Regions from separate parts of the Ensifer sp. R1-3 genome, predicted to be linked through region 3. Evidence: predicted binding sites of a transcription regulator. Region 3 holds the regulator's gene; each other region holds the start of a gene.

The links. Region 3 encodes LexA, which represses DNA repair genes until DNA is damaged. Its sites were predicted from a motif close to TGTTCNNNNTGTGTTCNG; they were not measured.
Region 1: a site for LexA is predicted at 2,408-2,425, ahead of M1D43_RS30645 (ATP-dependent helicase). Genes of this name have one in related genera too.
Region 2: a site for LexA is predicted at 4,045-4,062, ahead of M1D43_RS02325 (ATP-dependent helicase). Genes of this name have one in related genera too.

The regions. Positions count from the first base shown of each region.
Region 1 covers NZ_CP096517.1:1,190,868-1,196,204, forward strand. The annotation lists gene M1D43_RS30625 (aldo/keto reductase) at 1-279, shown strand, start outside; gene M1D43_RS30630 (aminoglycoside adenylyltransferase domain-containing protein) at 411-1,184, shown strand; gene M1D43_RS30635 (glutathione S-transferase family protein) at 1,291-1,938, shown strand; partial or broken gene M1D43_RS30640 (ribbon-helix-helix domain-containing protein) at 2,050-2,302, opposite strand; gene M1D43_RS30645 (ATP-dependent helicase) at 2,468-4,537, shown strand; partial or broken gene M1D43_RS30650 (IS630-like element ISRm2011-2 family transposase) at 4,703-5,337, shown strand, end outside.
Region 2 covers NZ_CP096515.1:483,134-488,470, reverse strand. The annotation lists gene M1D43_RS02345 (efflux RND transporter permease subunit) at 1-1,234, opposite strand, end outside; gene M1D43_RS02340 (efflux RND transporter periplasmic adaptor subunit) at 1,231-2,427, opposite strand; gene M1D43_RS02335 (cyclase family protein) at 2,731-3,552, shown strand; gene M1D43_RS02330 (carboxymuconolactone decarboxylase family protein) at 3,569-3,979, shown strand; gene M1D43_RS02325 (ATP-dependent helicase) at 4,105-5,337, shown strand, end outside.
Region 3 covers NZ_CP096515.1:1,106,704-1,112,040, forward strand. The annotation lists gene M1D43_RS05340 (calcium-binding protein) at 1-695, shown strand, start outside; tRNA gene M1D43_RS05345 (tRNA-Cys) at 740-813, opposite strand; gene lexA (transcriptional repressor LexA) at 1,035-1,751, opposite strand; gene M1D43_RS05355 (hypothetical protein) at 1,970-2,134, opposite strand; tRNA gene M1D43_RS05360 (tRNA-Ala) at 2,244-2,319, opposite strand; gene M1D43_RS05365 (DUF1254 domain-containing protein) at 2,501-4,039, opposite strand; gene M1D43_RS05370 (DUF1254 domain-containing protein) at 4,115-5,337, opposite strand, start outside.

The DNA of each region.
Region 1 (5,337 bases), on a different replicon from region 3:
GGCAAGCTGGACGATTTGGAACTCGCCCGCTCCTGGTATTCCGAAGGCAACTTCGCTCGGCGAGACCGGGCGATCGCACTCGGGCGCAAGCTCGGCAAAGACCCCATTCAAATAGCGCTCGCCTATGTTCTGGCGCAGAAAGGCCGTGTCATCCCGCTGATCGGCCCGCGCTTGCTCGCCGAGCTCAACCACAGCCTGGATGCTTTCTCGGTTACGCTCTCCCCGGGTGACGTGCAGTGGCTGCGCGATGGTGACCCGGGCGAGTCGAGCGCGGCTTGATCCAAACGAATCTGCGCCCAATTCCGGCGCCGGCTGCGCGTGGGAGGTCTGCTTTGCACCACAGGAGTCTTCATATCAGTTGAACAGCTTGGTACGCTTCCTTGGCATATTCCAAGAATATCGAGCCCAGCATGAGAGCGGACAGACAGCAGATTGACCAGGCACTGGCAGCGACAGAAACCATCCGCAGCATTCTTCGGGAGGCGGTTCTTGCGGTTTATCTGCATGGATCGGCAGTTTCGGGTGGCTTGCGACCGCAGAGTGACGTCGACCTCCTCGCCATCGTCGACTGCCCCGTGGCCGACGAACAGCGTCGCGATCTTCTGGCGGCTTTGCTGCGGATTTCCGGTCGTCATCCGCGTGCGGTCGGAACTCCCCGATGCATCGAACTGATGGTGTTTCTGCGGGCAGATATCGCCACACCGAATTTTCCTGTTCGGGCTGAATTCATCTATGGCGAATGGTTGCGGGAGGCCTTTGAATCCGAAGAACCGGTTCCCGTGTCCGATCCGGAAAATACGCTGGTGCTTGCGCAGGCGCGACAAGAGGCCGTTCCACTCTTCGGTCCCGATGCAAAGGAGTTTCTGCCCTCGATTCCGCCCGAACAAGTTCGCCGCGCCATGCGCGATGCACTCCCCTTATTGGCTGCCAGTCTACAGGGGGACGAGCGGAACGTCTTGCTGACCCTTGCTCGCATGTGGCGTACATCGGCCACCGGTGACTTCATCACAAAGGATGCTGCAGCCACATGGGCGGCAAACCAGATGCCCGACCAGGAGGCTGGCACGCTGATCCATGCGCGTGAGGCCTATCTGGGCAAGGTCAGGGACGACTGGGGAAATAGGCAGTCTGCTTCCGAGCGGACAGCAACATTTCTGCGCCAGCGGGTATTAGAACTCCTATGAGCTTGGGTCGGAAGCTGCCAAGAAGCTTCTTCCGCTTTATGGTATCAGGGTGTCGGAATCTCGTTTAGCCGGCCGTCTTCAAGACGGACAAGCTATGGAGAGCAGCATGACTATTACCATTACCGCCTTTGAGCGGTCGCCCGATGGCGGCCAGGGCATGGCGCGTGACATGCGCGTTCGCTGGGCGCTCGAAGAAGTGGGCCAGCCCTACGGCGTTCGCCTTCTTTCGTTCAAGGCGATGAAGGAACCCGCGCATCTCGCGCTCCATCCTTTCGGGCAGATTCCTACCTATCAAGAAGGCGATCTCGCTTTGTTCGAGTCAGGGGCCATCGTGTTCCATATCGCGGAGCGCCATGCGGGCCTGCTGCCGGACGATCCGAATGCCCGGTCGCGCGCGATCACGTGGATGTTCGCCGCGCTCAACACCGTGGAGCCGCCGATCGTTGATCGCGAGGTCGCCGAGTTCCTGGAAGACGAGACCTGGTATGAGCAGCGCCTGCCCTTCATCGACGAACGCATCCGCAAGCGGCTGGGCGAACTTTCCGGCCGACTTGGCAACGCCGACTGGCTCGACGGGGCGTTCAGCGCCGGTGACCTCCTAATGGTGACGGTGCTGCGCAGATTGGAGGGCTCGGGCATACTTGAGGAATATCCGAACCTCTCGGCCTATGTGGCCCGCGGCAAAGCGCGGCCCGCATACAAGCGCGCTTTCGTCGCTCAACTGGCGGTTTTCACCGCCGCACCGACCGCCTGACGAAAGTCCGCGCTTGCCCAGTGCCTTACGCGGCGTGCTTGCAGCCGTGCGCCTGGAGCTTGACGGTTGGCCAAGCGGCGTCGGCCGATTACTTACAAGCGGTACTGCGGGCTAGTCCCCGGGGAAACTTTCTTCACTGCCCTGCAGACCACGGGTCCGGTGGCGCAGACTGGTGAAGTAATCCGCGTGGGCAGGGACGGTCCGTGCCGACGAGGCTCCGGCGCCTGCGCAGTACGAGGCGTTCTTGGTCTCGATGTATCAATTCCCGGATATACTCACTGCTAGTCCCACAGTCTCGTCCGGCGACTTGCTCATCTGCGAGGCTCTTTAGCTGGTCCGGCAGGGAAATGTTTATCGTGCCCATGCGACAAGACCATAGGGTTTGGCAGGAATTGGCAAGAACTCGCGAGCACAACGCGGCAAATGCGCATGCGAACGCCCCACTTTCCAACGGCCGCTCGGGCTTGTATGTTCCCCCTCCGTTCTTAAGGCCGCGGCCGGACATCAAAGAGCTTATCGAGGTACGTGAATGGCGACGGCGACCCATCTGGAGAAACTGAACGAGAGACAGCGCTGCGCAGTCGAATATGGCATCGGAGCAGAAGAAGGCGCCCAAGCAGGCCCGCTGTTGATCATCGCAGGAGCGGGCTCCGGGAAGACCAACACCTTGGCCCATCGCGTTGCTCACCTGATCGTCAACGGGGCCGACCCCCGCCGCATTCTCCTGATGACCTTCTCGCGGAGGGCCGCGGCTGAGATGTCGCGCCGCGTCGAGCGTATCTGCGCACAGGTGCTCGGCCGCAGTTCCGGAATGATGACGGACGCCCTTTCATGGGCGGGGACCTTTCACGGTATCGGCGCACGGTTGCTGAGAATCTATGCCGAACAGATCGGACTGAATGCGGAGTTCACCATTCACGACCGCGAGGATAGCGCCGACTTGATCAACCTGATACGCCACGAACTCGGCTTCTCGAAGACGGAAAGTCGGTTTCCGACCAAGGGCACCTGTCTGGCGATCTATTCGCGGACAGTGAACGCGGAAATGCGACTGAATGAAGTGCTCCGCACTTGGTACCCGTGGGTAGCTGGCTGGGAACAACAGTTGCAGGAGCTGTTTGCCGGCTATGTCGAGGCCAAGCAGGCGCAGAACGTCCTCGACTACGATGACCTGCTTCTCTATTGGGCGCAGATGGTCAGCGATGCCTCCCTCGCCGACGATATCGGCAACCGGTTCGACTATGTCCTCGTCGATGAATATCAGGATACCAACAAGCTCCAATCTTCGGTGCTGCTGGCCCTGAAGCCCGACGGGCGCGGCTTGACGGTCGTCGGCGACGACGCGCAATCAATCTACTCGTTCCGCGCGGCGACGGTCCGCAACATTCTCGACTTTCCGAAGCAATTCGCGCCGGCGGCCGAGATCGTCACGCTCGACCGCAACTACCGCTCGACCCAGCCGATCCTCGCAGCCGCCAACGGGGTTATCGACCTGGCGCGGGAACGCTTCACCAAGAACCTCTGGACGGACCGCGAGTCGGCTGAACGTCCCAAGCTGCTGACGGTGAAGGACGAGGCCGATCAGGCGAACTGCATCGTCGAGCAGGTGCTTGCCAATCGTGAATCCGGGATGCTCCTGAAACAGCAGGCCGTCCTGTTCCGCACCTCGAGCCACAGCGGCCCCCTTGAGGTGGAGCTGACCCGCCGCAACATCCCCTTCGTAAAGTTCGGAGGCCTGAAGTTCCTCGACAGCGCCCACGTGAAGGACATGCTGGCCGTGCTGCGCTTTGCACAGAACCCACGTGACCGCGTCGCGGGCTTCCGGCTCCTGCAGATGCTGCCGGGAGTCGGCCCGCAGACCGCGGGCAAGATCCTGGACACGATTGCGGCCGATCCCGAGCCGTTGATGGCGCTTGGCGAAGTCCCAGCTCCGCCGAGGAGCGGCACGGACTGGATGTCCTTGGTCGAGTTGCTGCAGGCCCTGCGCAAACCCGGTTCCGCATGGCCGACGGAAATAGAGATGGCACGGATGTGGTACGAACCGCATCTCGAGCGAATACACGAGGATGCCGAAACGCGCCGGGCCGACCTCGTGCAACTCGAGCAGATCGCCGCAGGCTATCCGAGCCGCGAGCGCTTCCTCACGGAGTTGACGCTCGATCCGCCGGACGCGACGAGCGACCAGGCTGGCGTGCCTTTACTCGACGAAGACTATCTTATCCTTTCGACCATCCATTCGGCCAAGGGGCAGGAATGGCGCTCCGTCTTCATGCTCAACGTGATCGACGGTTGCATTCCGTCAGACCTGGCGACAGGCACCAGCCACGAACTGGAGGAGGAGCGGCGACTTCTCTATGTTGGTATGACACGCGCCAAGGACCAACTGACGCTGATGGTGCCGCAACGCTTCTTCACCGGCGGTCAGCACGCGCAGGGTGACCGCCATGTCTACGCAAGCCGCACACGCTTCATCCCCGCGACATTGCTTCAGTTCTTCGAGAGTGCAAACTGGCCAGTCGCCAGCCCCAATGTTTCCGAGCGTAGCGCAAAGCAGATCCGCATCGATGTCGCAGCCCGGATGCGCACCATGTGGCGGTAGAGTTCAGCAATGCGTGGTTGGTGCAGTGGCTGTCCTCTGACGGCGCTTCGAAGGGGGTGCCCGTTAGAGCTAGAGCGGGATGCATTTAGGCGGAATCGGAAAGGGGATTCCTTTTTCTGCGCAAATCAGATTCACCATTCAGGCCGGTGAAGGAGGCCGGCCTTTATGGCGAGACCTTTTTCGAATGATCTTCGGGAACGCGTTGTCGATGCGGTGACGGGCGAGGGCCTATCGTGCCGGGCAGCGGCCAAGCGCTTCGGCATCGGCATCAGCACCGCGATCGATTGGGTGCGGCGGTTTCGCGAGACGGGCAGCGCCGCACCCGGCCAGATGGGTGGGCACAAGCCCCGCAAGCTTTCCGGTCCGCACCGGGCTTGGCTGCTTTGCCGCTGCCGCGAGCGCGACTTCACGCTGCACGGACTTGTCGCCGAGTTGAGCGAGCGCGGCCTGAAGGTGGATTATCGCGCCGTCTGGACCTTCGTGCACGGAAGAGGGGTTGAGTTATAAAAAAAGACGCTGGTCGCCAGCGAACGGGAGCGGCCCGACGTCGCCCGCCACCGGGCACGATGGCTGAAGCACTGCCCCGGAATTGATCCCGCCCGCCTCGTTTTCATCGATGAGACCTGGACGAAGACGAACATGGCGCCGCTGCGGGGCTGGGCGCCTCGCGGCGAACGACTGGTGGGCTACGCCCCCTTCGGCCATTGGAACACCATGACCTTTGTCGCCGCACTCAGGGCCGACCGCGTCAGCGCTCCCTTTATCCTCGATGGCCCGATCAATGGCGAACGCTTCCGCAT
Region 2 (5,337 bases), 620 kb from region 3:
CGAGCCCGGTCGCAAGCACGATCGCCAGAAGCGTCAGGATGTTGATCGAGAAGCCCGCAAGATAGATCGCGGCCACCGTTCCGATCAGCGCGATCGGCATGGTGATGGTCGGGATGAGCGTCGCGCGCCAGTCGAGCAGGAACAGGTAGATGACGAGGGTGACGATGAAAACGGCGACGAAGAGTGCGATCTCCACCTCGTGGATGGCGCCGTTGATGAACACCGCGTCGTCGCTGGTGATCTTGAGCTCGGTTCCCGTCGGGAGGATATCCGAGGAGATCGCGTTCACAACGCTGCGCACGCCTTCGGAAATATCGACCGTGTTCGACTGGGCCTGACGGATGATGCCGAGGCCGATACCCTCGCGGCCGTTGGAGCGCAGCGCCGAGGTGCCCGTATCCGGGCCGAGGGTCACGGTCGCCACGTCGCGAAGCCGGACATTGTTGCCGAGCATGAGGTTTTCGAATTGCTCGGGCGTCTGAAGATCGGCCGTCGCCCGAACGGAAATGTCCTGACTTGCGCTCGTCAGCGAGCCTGCAGGCACATCGTAGGAGGCGTCGGAAAGCGCCTCGCGAAGATTGGCCACGGTGACGCCGCGTCCGGCGAGCTTCGCCTGGTTGAGGTCGATACGGAAAATCTTCTCCTGGTCGCCGTAGACGGTGACGTCGGCAACGCCTTCGACCGCCGCCAGCCGGTCGCTGATCTCGTTCTCGACGAGCAGCGTCATGTCGTCCATGCTCATCGTGTCGGAGGTCAATGCCAGGCGCATGATCGGCTGGCTGTCGGAATCCGCCTTCACGATGCGCGGCTCGTCGGCATCATCAGGCAATTGGCCGGTGATCCGGCCGAGCGCATCGCGAACGTCGTTGGCTGCCTGGCCGATATCGGTCGTGTCGGAGAATTCGAGCGTGACCCGGCTGCGCCCGAACGAAGAGGACGACGAAATGCCCTTGATGCCCTGCACGCGCGAGACGGCACCTTCGATGACCGAGGTCACTTCACGGTCGATCGTCTCCGGCGAGGCGCCGTCGAACTCGGTCGTGACCGAGACCACCGGCTGGTCGACCTGCGGCAGTTCGCGGATCTCGACGCCATTCCAGGCGGCAAGACCAGCCACGACGATCAATGTGTTGACGACCAGGGCGAAGATCGGCCGGCGGATGAAAAGCGCGGTGAAACCCGTCTTTCCGCCCTGCCCTCCACCCGGTTGATGGCCTCCCATACCGATATTCATTGCGCGTCTCCCGCGACCTTCTGCTCGGCCTCGGCCGCAGGCTCGCCGGCGATGCGCACCACGCCGCCGTCGCGAAGCCGCTGCACGCCCTCGGTCACGACGCGGTCGCCCTCGGCGAGTTCCGCATCGACAAGCACCTTGTCGGGATTGCGCTGGATGATCTTGATCGGCACGCGCTCGCTTTTGTCGCCTTTGACCCGCCAGATAAAGGAGCCTTCGGAGCTCCACTGGATGGCCAGCGGGTCGACGGTGGGATATCGGTCGCCGTCGAATGCCACGGTGACGGAGAAGGACATGCCGGCGCGCAGCATGTCATCCGGATTCTCGAGTCGCGCCCGGACCCGGAGCGTCCGGCTCTCCGGGTCGAGGCGGTTGTCTATCGCGTGAACGACGCCCTGAAGCGCGCGTCCCGGCTGTGCGATCGCGCTCGCGGTCACCGGCTGATCGACGGAGATCTTGCCGGCGAAGCGCTCGGGCACCCAGAAATCGACAAGGATCTGCGACCGGTCGTCCACGACGGCAATCGGCGTCGAGGTCGTGACGTAATCTCCTATATTGACGGTGATGATCCCGACCACCCCCTTGGAGGGCGCCACGATATCGCGACGCTTCAGGTCGAGCTCGGCCGTTTTCAGCGCCAGTTCGGCCGCCTGCAGCGCGATTTCGGAGTCACGCACCTCGACGACGGTCACTGCGCGCGCGGTGCTGAGATTGCGGTAGCGCTCGACCTTCTCCCGGGCACTGTCGCGCGTCAGCCGCGCCTGCTCGGCAGCGATCATCTGGTCGTCGCTGTCGAGGCGCGCGATGACCTGGCCTTCCGTGATCCTGTCGCCCGACTTCACCAGTATTTCGGTGAGATTTCCCGTTGCGGTCGGCGTCACGGTAACCGAGCGGATCGCTTCGCCGTTGCCGATCGCGTTCAGCCTGTCGTTGACGACGGCGCGCTCGGCCGGCTTGACGACGACCAGGGGTGCTTCCGCGAAGCCGCTTCGTCGACCCTGCCCGCGCTCGCTATCGCCCGAACCGCCCCTTGCCCCTTCGCCGCCCTGCGGTCCCGACAAGGCATCGATCAACGGTTGCGAAACCCCGATCGCGGCCAAGGTCTCACCCGCTCCGGGCGCAAGACGCACCCACGCGGCGCCCCCGACGGCGAGGACGACGACGCTGATCGCGAGCTGATTCCAAAAGCGCATTCATGTCTCCAAAAGAAAAGCTCTCCAAAAGAAAAGCGCGCTCCAACGAGGCGCGCACCCGATGGAACGTTCCGATTTGCGCTGATTATCGTTGTTTGCAGACGTCCGGGCAATCTCGGAATGGCATCATTACGCAATTGTAACAAAAGCGATTTTGGTGGCGGCATGATGGCGCTTGCGCCCGTCCTGAAACGCACACGCCGGCGGTGAGGCGGCGGCATGTTTACAGCTTGCGTGGCTCGGTTATTCTGTTCGTCGCCGGCGGCTGTTTCGGGCCGGCTCTCGACACGAAGGGAGACGGCAATGTGCGATGCATGCGTCATCGAATCGGTCAAGCAGCGGATGGTGTCGCGGCGCGGTTTGCTCCGTGCGGCCGCGGTCGGTACGGCAGGCATTGCCGCCGCCGGCATGGGAATCGTACCTCCGGCGCTTGCCGCCGGCCACGGCAGCGTCACCGATCTCACCCATGAACTTCATGAGGAGTTTCCGACCTTCTTCGGCCAGCAGCAATTCTTCCGGGAGCAGAAGTTCAAATATGCCGAACACAAGTTCAACCTGTTCGAACTTCGGGTGAACGAGCACACCGGTACTCATGTCGACGCGCCGCTGCACTTCTCCGCCGACGGCCTTTCGGTGGCGGAGCTGCCCCTCGACAAGCTGATCGTGCCGCTCTGCGTCGTCGACATCCGCGAGAAGGCGGCCGCCGATCCGGATGCGCAGCTGACGCCGGACGACATCAAAGCGTGGATCGCCGCCAACGGGGACATTCCCGAGAACGCCTGCGTCGCCATGCTGTCGGGCTGGTCGGATCATCTCGGCAGCGACAAGTTCCGCAATGCCGACACGGCTGGAAAGATGCATTTCCCCGGCTTTCACGTCGAAGCAGCCAAGTTCCTGATCGAGGACACGAGGGCAGCCGGCATTGCCGTCGATACGCTCTCGCTCGACCACGGCATCTCACCCGATTTCGCCGCCCACTACGCCTGGCTGCCGGAAGGCCGCTGGGGGCTCGAGGCGGCCGCCAATCTCGACAAGCTGCCGGCGAAGGGCGCGACGCTGGTCCTCGGCGCGCCCAAGCACCGCGGCGGCACCGGCGGCCCGGCCCGCGTCTTCGCTCTCGTTTGAAACGCATGGAGCAAGCATGAGCACTGTTGCGCCGCCATCCGGTCCCGAATCCGACCCACGCGTCAAGGCCGTCTTCGACGACATCCGCGCGACCCGGAAATCGGACTTCATCAACAATATGTGGCTCTGGCTCGCCTTCGACCCCGGCCTGCTGGAGCGGACCTGGGCGGAGGTCAAGGCGGTGATGGCGACGCCTTCGCCGCTCGACCCACTGGTGAAGGAGATGCTCTATATCGCCGTTTCCGTGACCAATGGCTGCGGCTACTGCATTCATTCCCATACCGCCGCCGCCAGGGCCAAGGGAATGACGGACGCCGAGCACGCGGATCTCCTGCGCGTCATTTCGCTTGCCGCCAAGACCAACCAGCTCGCGACGGCCCTGCAGGTGCCGGTCGATCCGGTGTTCGACGCGTCCGGCAGAACATAAAAACTCGGCATGCCGGCCTGAAAACACCAGTCTTTCCACAGGCATGCCCGGGTGGGCGAAGGTTCCGGAATAAAAGAAGAACATCCTTTCTGGCCTTTCGGTCCCGAATCACTACATTGGGCCGCATGACCAAAGGTTTTGACGATATTCCCTTTTTCGACGAGGAGCCCGCGCCGCGGAAACCCGCGGCCGCCGGCGGCGGCATCGCCGCGCGCGCCATGGCCGCCCGCGACAAGGCCCAGCGACCGGACTATGTCTCCGGGCTCAATCCGGAGCAACGGGAGGCAGTCGAGGCGCTGGAAGGTCCGGTACTCGTGCTCGCCGGCGCCGGCACCGGCAAGACGCGCGTTCTGACGACGCGGATCGCCCATATCCTTTCGACCGGCCGCGCCTATCCCTCGCAGATCCTCGCCGTCACCTTCACCAACAAGGCGGCGCGGGAAATGAAGGAGCGCATCGGCGTGCTCGTCGGCCACGCCGTCGAAGGCATGCCCTGGCTCGGCACCTTCCACTCGATCGGGGTCAAGCTCCTCCGCCGCCATGCCGAGCTGGTGGGCCTGCGGTCCGACTTCACCATCCTCGACACCGACGACGTCGTTCGCCTCATCAAGCAGCTCATCCAGGCGGAGGGCCTCGACGACAAGCGCTGGCCGGCCAAGCAGTTCGCCGGCATGATCGACACCTGGAAGAACAAGGGCCTGGACCCGTCGCAAATCCCGGAAGGCGATGCCCGCGCCTTTGCCAACGGCAAGGGCCGCGAGCTCTATGCCGCCTACCAGAACCGGCTGCTGACCCTGAATGCCTGCGATTTCGGCGACCTGCTGCTGCATCCGATCCGCATGTTCCGCGCCAATCCGGACGTGCTGAAGGAGTATCACGCCAAGTTCCGTTACATCCTCGTCGACGAGTACCAGGACACCAACACGGCGCAATATATGTGGCTGAGGCTGCTGGCCCAGCAGACGCAAGCGTCGCGAAATCGCCCCTCATCCGGCCTGCCGGCCACCTTCTCCCCGTCCGACGGGGAGAAGGGACAAGCGGCGCGTTCGCAATCCCCCCTCTCCCCGTCAGAACGGGGAGAGGGCCGGGGTGAGGGGCAACCCACCGTCAACATCTGCTGCGTCGGCGACGACGACCAGTCGATCTACGGCTGGCGCGGCGCCGAGGTGGACAACATTCTCCGCTTCGAGAAGGATTTCCCCGGCGCCAAGGTCATCAAGCTGGAGCGCAACTACCGCTCGACCGAGCATATCCTCGGCGCGGCGGCGCATCTGATTGCCCATAACGAGGGCCGGCTCGGCAAGACGCTCTTTACCGAGCGCACGAATCCCGACGACGAGAAGGTGCATGTTCATGCC
Region 3 (5,337 bases):
ACAATTGCCTCAGAGGACGTGGTGGCGACGACTGGCTCGACGGCGGCGCCGGAGACGATATTCTCTCGGGCGACGCTTTCTCCCTCGGCGATTTTTTCATTGGCGGGAACGATCGGCTCCAGGGCGGAGAGGGCCATGACAAACTCTACGGAGATGGCCTCGACCAGGGCGTCGTGGAATCCGGCATCGGCGGCGACGACCACCTCTATGGTGGTTCTGGCAACGACTTTCTTGTTGGAGATGTTCTTTTCTCACGTGGCGGCAGTGGCGGCAACGACCTGCTCGACGGAGGCAAAGGCGATGATGTCCTGTATGGCGATGCAGAGGTCGGCGTGGACACCGCGGGTGGGGACGACCTCTTGATTGGCGGCGCCGGTAACGATCAGCTCTGGGGCGATGGCCGACTTACCGCAGCCTTCGCGGTCGAGACCGGTGCCGATCAGTTCCTGTTTGCGCGGAACAGTGGGCGGGATGAGATCTTCGACTTCGAATTGGACAAGGACATCATCCAAATCGCCGGCTATGGCTACGACGACTTCGCCGATTTTTTGTCCAACATCGGCGACGATGCTGACGGGAACGCTGTCCTGCAGCTGAATGGCACGGTCGATCAGGTCACTCTGATCGGCATCCACGCTGCCGACCTCAGCGCTGCCAACTTCGTCTTTGCGAATGCGGATTTCGCCCTCGTCTGACGAGGGGAAGTTTGTCGGTAACAAAGCTGATCAGGTGTGGCTTTTGGAGGCCTCGGCCGGAATTGAACCGGCGTACAAGGATTTGCAGTCCTCTGCGTCACCACTCCGCCACGAGGCCTCTACGATTTGCGTTTTCAAATCGTGGCGCGGATTTAGAATGATTGACCGCAATCCGCAAGAGGGTACATTTGGAATAGGGACTTTTTTATTCTGTATAAATGTGTCTTCCGTTCTGTGGACCGGGCGTGGCCATAGCGTCCCAAGGCGCAATACTCCCACGTAAGCGCTTTGAAACTGCGTACTTTCGTAGGAAGCGGCTGCGCACCTGGTCAGGAAGCTCTAATGATACCGCCGGATGAGGCCGACGAGCCTCCCTTGGATCTTGACCCGGTCCGGACCGAATATGCGTGTTTCGTAAGCCGGATTGGCGGCCTCCAGCGCAATAGAGGCGCCCTTGCGACGGAATCGCTTCAGGGTCGCTTCCTCGTCGTCGATCAGCGCGACGACGATATCCCCGGGGCTGGCGGTGCTTCCGTTCCGGATGATCACCGTATCGCCATCGAGGATGCCGGCCTCGATCATCGAATCGCCCTTGATCTCGAGAGCGTAGTGCTCGCCGCTGCCGATCATTTCGACCGGTACGGAAATATCGTGCATATTGTTCTGGATTGCCGAAATCGGCACACCGGCGGCAATGCGGCCCATGACCGGAACGGCGACCGATGCGGCCTCGGCCGGCGGCGCCGGTTTCGGTGCGGGGGGCGGCGCAACAGGCTTGCCCAGACTGCCTTCGATCACGCTCGGCGAAAAGCCGCGGCGGACCTGCGAAGCGCCCGCATAGGCCTCCGGCAGCTTGATGACTTCGAGGGCCCGGGCGCGATTAGGTAGCCGGCGAATGAACCCACGCTCCTCGAGTGCGGTGATCAAACGGTGGATGCCCGATTTGGACGCAAGGTCCAAGGCGTCCTTCATCTCGTCGAAGGACGGCGGGACCCCGGATTCCTTCATTCGTTCGTGAATGAACAGAAGCAATTCCTGTTGCTTGCGGGTCAGCATGGCGTCACTCCAGAATCGCGAAACAAATCAAGAACAGAACCTATCTGTTCCATATGTGTTCCGCAAGTGCCTAAAATTCCGTGAATTTCGCTTGCTGTTGAATGCCGATCCGCCCCGCGATCCGGCGTGTCGATGGCGATCGCTCGGAATTCGGGGCAGGGGCCGATACGCTCTCGCATGTTTTGGGCTTACGGCGGGCGGCGCAGGCCTATGCGATGCTAATAGGCAAGGCGCAGTCCGCCCGGCGTAAGAACGTCGAATTCAGGCTCGGGATAAGGCCCGTACCACTGGGTGTAGGTCGTGTTGGTCGAGCCTGTGCTGGCGCACCCCGAAAGGGCGAAGAGGGAAAAAATTACGGCTGCCACCAAAGATTTAACAGGCATGTTTTTCTCCACTCGCGGGAGTTGCCCAGACCTCGAACGGGTCAGACTAAAACTTTCTCTCAAATCAGCTTTTTTGGCAAGCAGCGAGCCGGCAGGGAGGACTGGTGGATGGTGGAGCCGAAGGGAGTCGAACCCTCGACCTCCGCAGTGCGATTGCGGCGCTCTCCCAACTGAGCTACGACCCCACTGGTCAACGATTGTATAAGAGTTTTCGGCCGACCGCGCCAGTGCATTCCACTTGCCGAATGCATCGCAATACAAAGATGAGGCTGACAACTGCAAGCCGCGTCGGTGCCCGCCGGCTGGCAGATAGGGCGGAGTGCAAGGTCACGAACACACAACGCCGCTATCGGCTTTCAGCACTGGCTATTGAGCCACCTCGATCGTGGGCGGCTGCCAAGAGCCATCGAGAATTGCCTCTTTGCCCCAATAGGCGCGGATGTAGAGCGAGAACTTCCCGTCCGGCGCGGGCAGCCAGTTGTTTTCCTTGTCGCCCCCAGGCGACCTCGCGCCTGCGTAGAGGGTAAGCGAACCGTCGGAGTTGCGCTTTAGGTTCTTGTTCTTGGTGCCGAGTGAGTAGCGTTTGAGGTCGTTCGCGTGGAAGAGATGCTTGTCGTTGTACAGGGTCAATGACCAGAACCCGTTGACCGGCGGCTCCTGCCCGGCTGGGAAGGTGATCGCATAGCTGCCGCTGCCGCTGAGTTCTCCGCCCGCGCCGTGGTGGTCGGTGTAGAAATATTGCGTCTCGTTCGGCCGGTTGTCGAACATGTTCGATTTTGCCGTTCCGGTCCGGTTGAAATAGTCGACGCCGAACTGCGCATTGTTGGTCGAACGGTTCCATCCGTTCCCGGCCGGACGTCCGTTGTGCTTCCACTGGAAGAACGGCTGGATGACCTTGTCTTCGGTCTCGACCGCGGTCGCAACCAGCACCTTTTTCAGTTCGGGGTCCTTGGACGCTGCATCGAGCAGCAGGCGGAATTGGCCATAGAGAGCCTCCTCGCCCGGCAACGGATCGACAGTGTCGAGAACCTCGCCGAACTGATCGAAGAACTTATCCGGGACCACCCATTTGGTTTCCTCGCCAGACGATGCCGGTCCGGGAATGTCCGGGACCTTTGCCCATTCGATCGTCTTCATCTCTCCGTCGAAATCCTTCAGCGGATAAGCGACGACCTGGTTGATGACCTCTTGAATCGCTTTCCTGTCCTCGGGCGTGTCGTCCTGGAAGACCCTGGGAATGGCGTTGGCGAGCGAGGTAGGGCAGCGCAAAACATCTGTGATCCCGTCCGGTTTCAGGCCGCTCCACCTCGGACCGGCGAGCAGGTAGAATCCGGGCTTCGAGCCATATGGTTTGCCTAGATGACCGAACTGGTCGGTGCGTGCGTCGTACAAAGCATAGACCCAGAAACGGTCGCCGAAATCCGGCACCTGAATCACGACCGGCTCTTCATCAAGCGCGAAGAAGCCCAAGCCGTAGACGACATCCTGGTTCGGGCACGTGACAAAAGTTTCCGACGGCTCAATGTAGTCGTTGAGCATCGCGATCTGGCCCCGCGGTGCGGCGGGCAGGACGCCGTTGAGGTGGCCCGGTTCCGGTGCCTGGGTGATCGCCGCCCTGCGGTTGATCATGTTAACCATCGGCCAGCCCCAGACGTAGGCCATCTGCGCAACCGTTCTTGCATAGTCGGGGGACATCACGATACCCGTGGCGGGTTGCGTAACAGTTGCGGATGCGGCGTGCTGCTGTGCCTGCGCCGCATTGGCCGTGACGGCGACCGAGGCCGCCGTCACGGCGGCGGGAACCGCCGCTCCGGCGCTCACCGCTGCCAGCGATGCCGCACCCATGCCGCCCTTCATCAAGTCGCGCCGGGTGATGTCGAGTTGATCATTGAAACTCGTTTTCATAGCATATTCCTCTGTTGAATCGCTCCGGTTGGGCACTTGGACATGGGCGCGTTTCGTTGGGGACGCGCCCCGACCTCACTCCACCCTGACCACATCATCCGGCTTCCAGGTCTGATCGAAGAACTCGACGCCGGTTCCGTAGAGACGCAGCGCTATCAGGAAATTTCGGCCGCCGACGGTTTGGATCCAGTTCGAGTCCTGCGCGTCGGCAGGTTTTTCCGGTCCGAACCACAGGTCCACCGAGCCGTCCTGGTTCGTCGCGACCTTGTTGAAGCCGTTGATGGACGGCATCAGCTGCGGCGCTTCCACCATCGTGCCGTCGGTGATGTTGTAGGCGGTAACCGCCCAGAACAGGGCAGCCGGCGGATTGGGTGGCAAATGCAGCCTGTAGGTGCTGGAGCCGTTGAGGAACTCGCCCGCGGCATCTCGGTATGCAACCCGGTATTTGGAACCTGCCCCCAGCGTCCGCATGACCATTGCCGGAGCCGATGAATAGGCAACCTGGAAATAGCCAGCCCGCTGGTCGACATCGAGATAACTGTCCTGGAGCCATTCGGATGTGCCGCTGGCCCAGACATTTTCATACTGCCTGTCGGTGTAGTAGCGATTGCGTCCGTCCGGTCGGCCGAGCTGGCGCTGCGCCAAGATCATCTTGGGCGCTGTCTCGACCGCCTTTTTCAAGAGTTCCTGCTGCTTCCCGGTCGGCTCGAAGGGCTGGCCCTTGATGATGCCGATCGATGCCAGCACACCGCGCAGTTCGGAATCAATCGCCGAGACCGGCTCGTGGTCGACGAACTCCTTCAACTTGGTCCAGTAGGCGTTATCGACCGGATACATCATGTTGATGCGCTTGCCGCTGCCGTTAGGAAACTGCATCGGCTTGACGTCTTTCTCGGGCGTCCAAAGCGGATAGACGCGCGTCTGCTCCGCGAGCGCCACGGCGGGCTTGGGGTCCGGTCCGTTTTCGCCCTTCGCCATGATCGTCCGGAAGAACAGAAAGACATTGTAGGTCTTCGCTTTGAACGCGAAGTAGCCCTGCGGAACCTCGCCGTCATAATCAGGCGGCAGCAGGAGGTAGAGGCCGCCGCGCGCGCGATCCGGTCCAATCAGTCCGACATCCGTGATCGTACGCTGGAAGAAATCGGTAAACATGCCGATGACATTGGGTGGCGCGGCGACGACGAGCGGGCCGGTTTCCTTCAGGTCGAGATAGCTCATCGAGTAGATTACGTCGGCGTTCGGTGTCGGCACCCACGTGCGCGAGTCCATCCGGTCCTTCCAGATTGGCAGGATGTTGT